Regions from separate parts of the Paraburkholderia sp. Cpub6 genome, predicted to be linked through region 3. Evidence: predicted binding sites of a transcription regulator. Region 3 holds the regulator's gene; each other region holds the start of a gene.
The links. The regulator HrcA, encoded in region 3, represses chaperone genes, less so after heat shock. The targets are predictions, from matches to a motif close to TTAGCACTCNNNNNNNNNGAGTGCTAA.
Positions count from the first base shown of each region.

Region 1 (3,280 bases), on a different contig from region 3:
TGGGGAGCGATTATGTTGAACCCGAAGACGTTCGGACACTTCCTTTGGCTCGTCCGCAAGACGTGGATAACACGCGGGCCGCGTTTGTACTACTCGCAGTTTGGAGAGGACGCGGTGTTGCGCGAGATAATCAGTCCCCGGTGCAATAAGGGTGTTTATGTCGACGTTGGTGCATACCACCCTGTCAAGTTCTCGAACACACATGCGCTTTACAAGCGTGGTTGGCGCGGCATCAACATAGACATGGATCCAGTGAAAATTGAAACGTTTTCTCTTGCGCGGTCTGGTGATGTCAATGTATGTGCGGCCGTCTCGAACGAGAAACAGCTCAAGGAAGTCTATAATTTTTCAAATTATGGGTTGACTTCGACCATAGATCCCATAGTGGCTGCGGCCGAAGTCCAGAAGCCTATCTCTGTCCGGACCGTTGAAACCACCACATTGAACGACGTTCTCGAGCACACCCCGTACGCCGGCCAGGAAATCGATCTGCTTTCCATCGACGTGGAAGGTCACGATTACGAAGTCTTGCGATCGATTGATATCAGCAGGTATAAACCAAAGATCATCATTGTGGAGTCGACGCTGACTTCGATAAGGGAAGTAATAGATTCCGCCATATTTCGCTATCTGGAGGAGCGCAATTACCGACTTGTCAGTTGGACATATTTGTCGCTGATCTTCAGAGTGGAAAGATCTCAAATCTTTCGAACTCAGTTATAGCGCTACGGTTCTGCAAGTATCGTCCTTGCAGCTGCTATCAATTTCACAATCCCACTATCAACGGCCGCTGCAACGGTCCAGATATACCTGGACCGACTGGTGCCTCAGCCGTGAAGCACATTCACGAGCCGCCTCGACTTGCCTGAAGGCTGACTATCGTAACGGCCCGCGCTTATGGGGATTTCCCTGGGTTTGACGTTTCGAGCGGGCGCGCCGCTCCGAAGTCGCTGCCTCGTCATGGCTCGCCTCTTTCTTCACGAAGGGCCGAATCTCGACGCAACACGTCGGTAAATTATTGTTTTCTTAGAGAAAATGCCGAACGGCAGACGTTCCGCACGGGGCGGGGTTCAAGCCCGAGCGAATCACGTTTCAGGGTCAGAGACCTTCGACCGCGTTCCCCCTTCTTGAATTTGTCACTGCCCGTCCATATAATTAGCACTCGCTGCACGAGAGTGCTAACAACATCTCCGGTTGGCTCGGCCAGCCGGGTTTTTCTCAGCGTTCTTCAGTCTCAATCAGAGAGGAGTATGTATGAACCTTCGTCCTTTGCATGATCGCGTGATCGTCAAACGTCTGGATCAGGAAACCAAGACCGCGTCGGGCATCGTGATCCCCGAAGCCGCAGCGGAAAAGCCGGATCAAGGTGAAATCCTCGCAGTCGGCCCGGGCAAGCGCGACGACAAGGGCGCAGCCATTGCGCTCGACGTGAAGGTCGGCGACCGCGTCCTGTTCGGCAAGTACGCAGGCCAGACCGTCAAGGTCGACGGCAACGAACTGCTCGTGATGCGCGAAGAAGACATCATGGCCGTGGTGCAGAAGTAAGCGCAAGGTCGCTACTTCACCGGTTATATCCAAAGTATTCAAGGAGTTAGAAGATGGCAGCTAAAGACGTCGTATTCGGTGATTCCGCCCGTGCCAAGATGGTCGAAGGCGTGAATATTCTCGCCAACGCCGTGAAGGTCACGCTGGGTCCGAAGGGCCGCAACGTGGTTCTCGAGCGCAGCTTCGGCGGCCCGACGGTCACCAAGGACGGTGTGTCGGTCGCGAAAGAGATCGAACTGAAGGACAAGCTCCAGAACATGGGCGCGCAAATGGTCAAGGAAGTCGCTTCCAAGACCAGCGACAACGCAGGCGACGGCACGACGACCGCTACGGTTCTCGCGCAATCGATCGTCCGCGAAGGCATGAAGTACGTCGCATCGGGCATGAACCCGATGGACCTGAAACGCGGTATCGACAAGGCTGTTGCAGCCGCAATCGAAGAACTGCGCAAGATCAGCAAGCCGTGCACGACCAACAAGGAAATCGCCCAGGTTGGCGCGATCTCGGCGAACAGCGATTCGTCGATCGGCGAGCGCATCGCTGAAGCAATGGACAAGGTCGGCAAGGAAGGCGTGATCACCGTCGAAGACGGCAAGTCGCTGCAAGACGAGCTGGACGTCGTCGAAGGTATGCAATTCGACCGCGGCTACCTGTCGCCGTATTTCATCAACAACCCGGACAAGCAAGTCGCCGTGCTCGAGAACCCGTTCGTGCTGCTGCACGACAAGAAGGTGTCGAACATCCGTGACCTGCTGCCGGTGCTCGAGCAAGTCGCGAAGGCTGGCCGTCCGCTGCTGATCATCGCTGAAGACGTCGAAGGCGAAGCGCTCGCAACGCTGGTCGTCAACAACATCCGCGGCATCCTGAAGACCGTTGCCGTCAAGGCTCCGGGCTTCGGCGATCGTCGTAAGGCGATGCTGGAAGACATCGCGATCCTGACCGGCGGTCAGGTCATCGCTGAAGAAACCGGCCTCACGCTCGAGAAGGCAACGCTGGCTGAACTGGGCCAGGCGAAGCGCATCGAAGTGGGCAAGGAAAACACCACGATCATCGACGGCGCTGGCGAAGCAGCGAACATCGAAGCTCGCGTCAAGCAAGTGCGCACGCAGATCGAAGAAGCGACCTCGGACTACGACCGTGAAAAGCTGCAAGAGCGCGTCGCCAAGCTGGCAGGCGGTGTTGCGGTGATCAAGGTCGGTGCTGCGACCGAAGTCGAAATGAAGGAAAAGAAGGCACGTGTCGAAGACGCACTGCACGCAACGCGCGCGGCTGTGGAAGAAGGCATCGTGGCGGGTGGCGGCGTCGCGCTGATCCGTGCACGTACGGCAATCGCTGGCCTGAAGGGCGCTAACGCCGATCAGGACGCAGGTATCAAGATCGTTCTGCGCGCCATGGAAGAGCCGCTGCGCCAGATCGTCGCCAACGGTGGCGAAGAAGCGAGTGTCGTCGTGGCAGCGGTTGCTGCTGGCAAGGGCAACTACGGCTACAACGCAGCGACCGGCGAGTACGTCGACCTGGTCGACGCAGGTGTCGTGGACCCGACGAAGGTGACGCGCACGGCGCTGCAAAACGCAGCTTCGGTTGCTGGCCTGCTGCTGACGACCGACGCAGCTGTCTGCGAACTGCCGAAGGAAGATGCTCCGATGCCTGGCGGCATGCCCGGCGGCATGGGCGGCATGGGCATGGACATGTAATTCCGCTCGGGCCTCGTGGTCCGGCCGCGTGGTTGAACTGC
Region 1 is NZ_JACHDM010000029.1:18,055-21,334, forward strand. It holds gene HDG33_RS31200 (FkbM family methyltransferase) at 13-723, shown strand; gene groES (co-chaperone GroES) at 1,255-1,545, shown strand; gene groL (chaperonin GroEL) at 1,599-3,239, shown strand.
Region 1: a site for HrcA is predicted at 1,156-1,182, ahead of groES (co-chaperone GroES). Genes of this name have one in related genera too.

Region 2 (3,280 bases), on a different contig from region 3:
ATCTGCCCGTCGTTCCGGCGCATCGGGTTCCAGCAGTCGAAGGATGAGATCAAGGCGCTCGCCGTCGAAGGCACGGGCCTCATCAAGGAACACGCGCAGGCGCGGCCGGGCACGCGCTGGACCTTCCAGTACTCGCCCGAGACCTTCAACACGACCGAGCTGCCGTTCGCGCGCGAGGTGTGTGACGCGGTCGCGCAAACGTGGCGGCCCACGCGCGATCACAAGATGATCGTCAACCTGCCGGCAAGCGTCGAAGCGGCCACGCCGAACGTGTTCGCCGACCAGATCGAATGGATGCATCGCAACCTCGGTTACCGCGACAGCATCGTGCTGTCGGTGCATCCGCACAACGATCGCGGCACCGCCGTGGCCGCGGCGCAGCTCGCGCTGCTGGCCGGCGCGGATCGCATCGAAGGCTGTCTGTTCGGCAATGGCGAGCGCACCGGCAACGTCGATCTCGTCACAGTCGCGATGAATCTCGACGCGATGGGTATCGACAGCGGTCTGGATTTCTCGGATCTCGCGACGATCAGGCGCGTGGCGGAACGCTGCACGCGGCTTCCGGTGGCGGCGCGGCATCCGTATGCGGGAGAGCTAGCGATGCGCGGCACGCGCGAGGCGCGCGACGCGGATGCCGATGTAGACGAGCACGGCGCAAACAGCCGCGACAAAGCTGGCGAATGCGCGACCGCGTGAATTCGCGTTGGGCCTCGAGCCTGCTGCTGCGGAGTGCACACCCGCATTCCGCTGCCGCTGAAGACGCGCTCACGAGGCGCGCCCGCCCGATGAGAATCTCACTCGAGCGCGCAACGGGTCGCCTGCCACGCGATCAGTCGCCACTGCCCGTCTTCGTGCGTGTGAATCGCGGTATAGGCAATCGGAAACAGGAGCGCGCCGTTGTTCGCCTCCATCTCGATCAGCGCGCGGCCCGTGACGACGTAGGTCTCGCGCCCGGCCGGCAAGACATCCTGCGACTGCACCTCGATTTGCCGATAACGACGGCGCCCCGCGGTGATCCCGTCGATGAACTGCCGCTTCGTCTCGCGCTTGCCATTCGTATGGACGTAGCTCACGTTGTCCGCGAGCAGCGTGTCGAGCGACTGCCCATCGCCATCGACCATCGCGCGAAAACGCTCTCGCTCGAGCCCGCGAATCGCTTCGATCATCTTTGCCGCCATTGCAGAGCCCCTCGAACACCGCGAGCCGCAGGCGGCCACGGTCAGAAGTGATATTGCAAATATAGCTGGCTGAAATTTATACCAGGATTCGGCTCTTTGATACCGCCATTGGAGACATGCTGGAAGCGGTAGCCGGCGACATACTGCTCACGAGCGCCGAACCGCAACCCGACGCCCGCCATCTCGGCGAACTGGCACGCGGTGCCCAACGTGAAGTCGGAAGAAATGCGCGGGCTGGTCAGCAGCCGGACGCCGGCACCCACCTCGATGAATGGCCGCACCGAACCCGACGACCTGATGAAGCGGATCACCGGCGTCACACCGATCTCGCCGATGTTGTCGTGAACGTTTCCTTCATTGGTGTGCCACCACGCGACATGCGCCTCGCCGAGCAGCGCGAAATGCCAGTCGCCGATCTGCCACCAGGTCAGGTTTGGATCCCAGACCACGCCGAGATCGAGCGTCCTGACGTGATGGTCGCCGACGCCGGCGGCCACCTGCACGCCGAACTGCTCAGCTTGGGACGCGCCCGCCGCACCCAACAGCAGAACGAGCAGAACGGCAAACGTGCTTTTTAGAGTAAGCCCACACACCACGAGATTCTGCCTGTTCATCCGCCCCCCATACTGCCGAGTATTAAGCGAGCGCCCCCTTTATTCCAAGCACGAATTCAGGAGCAAGTATTTCCCAGATAATGCCCATGACCAGCAATTATTCTCTTTAAAAACGGGGACGATGTCAGTCAAACATGAGCCTGCAACCGCTCCCAGCGGTACTTTGTACAGGTCCAACGCGCAAGGCAAATAGAGCGTATGATGGCTATCAGAAGTCAAAACTCAATAGGATTTTCGGGAACTCGGATGCCCCTGCGACCTCTAAGTATTAGCACTCGGCAGATCTGAGTGCTAACATCCATCGCTGGAGTCGTTTACTGAGTACGCTATTGTCTGATTCCAAAGGAGCTTCACACGTGAGCCATGCAATGACCCTTCCGAGTACTTTGAGCCCGTCGTCGGCTAAGGCCGCTCCGGCAGGTGCACTGGCGCTCTCGCATTCCTCGCTGCTGTCCGGTCATCTGGGCAACATCGACGCCTACATCCAGGCGGTCAACCGGATTCCGATGCTGACGCCGGCGGAGGAACGCCAGTTCGCCACCGAGTTGCGCGAACACGACAATCTGGAGGCTGCGCGCCGCCTGGTGCTGTCGCACCTGCGACTCGTCGTGTCCATCGCGCGTAACTACCTCGGTTACGGGTTGCCGCACGCCGATCTGATCCAGGAAGGCAACATCGGCCTGATGAAAGCGGTCAAGCGCTTCGATCCCGAGCAAAACGTGCGCCTCGTGTCGTACGCGATGCACTGGATCAAGGCCGAGATCCACGAGTACATCCTGCGCAACTGGCGCATGGTGAAGGTCGCCACCACCAAGGCGCAGCGTAAGCTGTTCTTCAACCTGCGCAGCCACAAGCAGGGGCTTGGCGCGTTCACGCCGGACGAGATCGAGGGTCTCGCGAAGGAGCTGAACGTGAAGCGCGAAGAGGTCGCGGAGATGGAGACGCGTCTGTCGGGCGGCGATATCGCGCTCGAAGGTCAGGTCGAAGACGGCGAGGAGTCGTACGCGCCAATCGCCTATCTGGCCGACTCGCATAGTGAGCCGACTGCCGTGCTGGCTTCGCGTCAGCGCGACCGGCTGCAAAGCGACGGCATCGCAAGCGCGCTCGACGCGCTCGATCCGCGCAGCCGCCGCATCATCGAAGCGCGCTGGCTGAAGGTGGCCGACGATGGCTCGGGCGGCTCCACGTTGCACGAGCTGGCCGACGAGTTCGGTGTCTCGGCCGAACGTATCCGCCAGATCGAAGCCAGCGCGATGAAGAAGATGCGCGGCGCGCTGACCGAATACGCGTAAAGCGTCGAAGCCATGCGCGCGTCAATTGTGTCCCGCCCATGACATAGGTAAAAACGACACGCGTTAATCGGTCGCTCCATTTAGCGACCATCGCGCTCAAGCCCCGCCCTCGCAAGACGGCGGGGCCTTTTCATTCTTTTCGCCCTTTCTTGCGTCCCCGCGGCCGCGCTTCGCGTCGGCCTATCCGCAAGCCGGC
Region 2 is NZ_JACHDM010000005.1:302,815-306,094, reverse strand. It holds partial or broken gene HDG33_RS12445 (2-isopropylmalate synthase) at 1-597, shown strand, start outside; gene HDG33_RS12440 (nuclear transport factor 2 family protein) at 795-1,178, opposite strand; gene HDG33_RS12435 (acyloxyacyl hydrolase) at 1,220-1,792, opposite strand; gene rpoH (RNA polymerase sigma factor RpoH) at 2,149-3,084, shown strand.
Region 2: a site for HrcA is predicted at 2,061-2,087, ahead of rpoH (RNA polymerase sigma factor RpoH). Genes of this name have one in related genera too.

Region 3 (3,280 bases):
GCTTGTCGCCCGCCGCGAAATCGGGGCGGCCGTGCAGATGCCAGTAGTGGTGCACCTGTGCGGCGAGCGCCGCGATGTACGCCGGGTGATCGGCGTACTGGCGCACGGTGCGGATTTCCGGCTGGTTGCGCATGCGCTTGAGCGCGGAAAAGGCTTCGTCGAACGCGGTCGCAGTGGCCGACGCCGAATACTGCGGATACATCGGCATCAGCAACACGCGCTCGGCGCCCGCGAGCTTCAGCTGGTTCAGCATTGCCGGAATGCCGGGCGTGCCGTAGCGCATCGCGTAGTCGACCAGCACCGTGTAGTCGTTCAGTTGCAGCAGATGGCGCAGGCCCTCGACCTGCTTTTCGGTGTGGACGCGCAGCGGTGAGCCCTCGGGCATCCACACCGCCGCATACTTCTTCGCAGAGCTGCGGCCGCGAAACGGCAGAATCAGCAGACGCAGAATGAGCTGCCACAGCAGCGCCGGAATTTCGACCACGCGAGGATCGGACAGGAACTGCGCGAGGTAGCGGCGCACCGCGCGCGGCGTCGGCGCGTCGGGCGTGCCGAGATTGATCAGCAACACGGCGACGCGATGCGACGTGGCGTTCTGTGAAGGCCGCTCGAGGTCGAAGCGCATAGGTAGCAGAAATCACCGCATTTTGCGGCGAGTCGATTCAATGGAGATTCATTATAGCGGCGCGGGTTCTGCCCGGCGCCGCCAGAGACCCCTGGCCATTCGGACGATTGGCAGACACCGCGCGTTCGCGCATCATGGTCGCCACGGACTGCGATGACGACAGTTCCGCGGAGCCCGAGGACTACTGCTGGCTGAGCGTCATGGACAACAGCCGCGCGGTTATGTCCACGATCGGAATCACGCGGCTGTAGGCCATGCGGGTCGGTCCGATCACACCGAGCGTGCCGACGATCTTGCCGTTCACCTCGTACGGCGCGGTGACGACGCTCATTTCCTCGATCGGTACCAGATTCGATTCGCCGCCAATGAATATTTGCACGCCCGCCGCGTGACTCGACACGTCGAGCAACTGAAGGAGGCTGGTCTTCTGGTCGAACACATCGAACAGCTTGCGCAGGCGCGCCATGTCCGACGAAAGATCGGCGACTTCGAGCAGATTGCGCTCGCCCGAGATCAACACGGTCTCGCCGGTGTCGGATTCGTCGGTGCTGGCGGTGACGGCCGCGTGCATCAGCGAGGTCATGTCGCCACGCAGCTCGTCGATTTCCTCGCGCAGGCGGCGGCGCACCTCGTCGAACGAGAGGCCCGCGAAGTGCGCGTTGATGTAATTGGAGGCTTCCACCAGCTGCGAAGGCGAAAAGTCGCGCTGGGTGGCGAGGATGCGGTTTTGCACGTCGCCTTCGGGCGTCACGATGATCAGCAGAATGCGCTGGTCGGACAGGCGCATGAATTCGATCTGCTTGAACACGTGGCTGCGACGCGGCGTGAGCACGACGCCGGCGAACTGCGACAGATTTGACAGCACGCTCGCCGCCGCGGCGACGATCTTCTGCGGCTCGCCCACCTGCAGCGTGGTCTTGACGGTGCGCGTCACCACCTCCTCGTCGGCGGCGGATTCGACGGTCAGCATCGTGTCGACGAACAGGCGGTAGCCGCGTGGCGTCGGAATGCGCCCTGCCGACGTATGCGGACTGATCACGAGCCCCAGATCCTCGAGGTCCGACATCACGTTGCGGATCGTGGCCGGACTCAGTTCGAGGCCCGAAAAACGTGACAGCGTGCGCGAGCCGACCGGCTGACCTTCGGCGATGTAGCGCTCAATCAGCGTTTTGAGGAGGGTTTGTGCGCGAGGATCTAGCATGACGAAAAATTTTAGCTCATTGGCATGGCAGCCGAGAGCGCCCGCGGCGCCCGCTCCCGGCGAATGCACCGCCGTCGGCGGGCTCGCATGTCATCGGGTCTTCACCATTCTAACGATAATCGCGACATACGCAGACGCCCTGCGTGCGCCGCCCCACAACCGGGTTGGTCTGCGGTTCTTTTCAGGCCCTACCTATGGTGTAATGCCGGCATGCAAGTGACCAGCCAGTTCAAGACCGTCGCGCTCGTCGGGCGCAGCAATACGCCAGGCATCGGCGAGCCGCTGACCGCGCTCGCCGCCTGCATCGCGAAGCTCGGCCTGGAAGTCGTGTTCGAAGCAGACACCGCCGACGAAATCGGCGTGACCGACTATCCGGCGCTGCGTCTCGCCGAGATCGGCGCGCGCGCCGACGTCGCCGTGGTGCTCGGCGGCGACGGCACGATGCTCGGCATCGGCCGCCAGCTCGCGCCGTATCGCACGCCCTTGATCGGCATCAACCACGGGCGGCTCGGCTTCATCACGGACATTCCGATCTCCGACATGCGCGAGATCGTGCCGCAGATGCTGTCCGGCAATTTCGAGCGCGAGGAGCGCGTGCTGCTCGAAGCGCGCATCGTGCGCGACGGCACGCCGATCTACCACGCGCTCGCGTTCAACGACGTGGTGGTCAACCGCAGCGGCTTCTCGGGCATGGCGGAGTTGCGCGTGTCGGTCGACGGCCGCTTCATGTACAACCAGCGCTCGGACGGCCTGATCGTCGCGACGCCGACCGGCTCGACCGCGTACGCGCTGTCCTCGCAGGGGCCGATCCTGCATCCGCAACTACAGGGCATCGTGCTCGTGCCGATCGCGCCGCACGCGCTGTCGAACCGGCCGATCGTGCTGCCGGACGAATCGAAGGTCAGCATCCAGATCGTTTCCGGGCGCGAGGTGAACGTCAATTTCGACATGCAGTCGTTCACGTCGCTGGAGCTCGGTGACACGATCGAGGTGCGCCGTTCGCGCCACACGGTGCCGATGCTGCATCCGGTCGGCTACAGCTACTATGCGACGCTACGCAAGAAGCTGCACTGGCACGAGTACCCGTCGCACGAAGAAGACCCGAGGCCGTAAGCGGCACTTTGATTTCGCACGCCGCCGCGGCCGCCACCCGAATCCCAAGCTCACCCGACGACCTCCATGCTTCGCCACCTCTCGATACGCGACTTCGTCATCGTCGCCGCGCTCGACCTCGAATTCGACAGCGGCTTTACCGTTTTCTCGGGCGAAACCGGCGCCGGCAAATCGATCCTGATCGACGCGCTCGCGCTGGCACTAGGCGCGCGCGCCGAGGCGAGCGTCGTGCGCACCGGCGAGAGCCGCGCCGACATCACCGCGGAGTTCGAGACGCACGCACAGGTCGATCAATGGCTCGACACGCAGGCGCTCGGCGCGGCCGACGACGGCCAGCACGG
Region 3 is NZ_JACHDM010000016.1:84,372-87,651, forward strand. It holds gene hemH (ferrochelatase) at 1-625, opposite strand, end outside; gene hrcA (heat-inducible transcriptional repressor HrcA) at 807-1,826, opposite strand; gene HDG33_RS24175 (NAD kinase) at 2,037-2,939, shown strand; gene recN (DNA repair protein RecN) at 3,006-3,280, shown strand, end outside.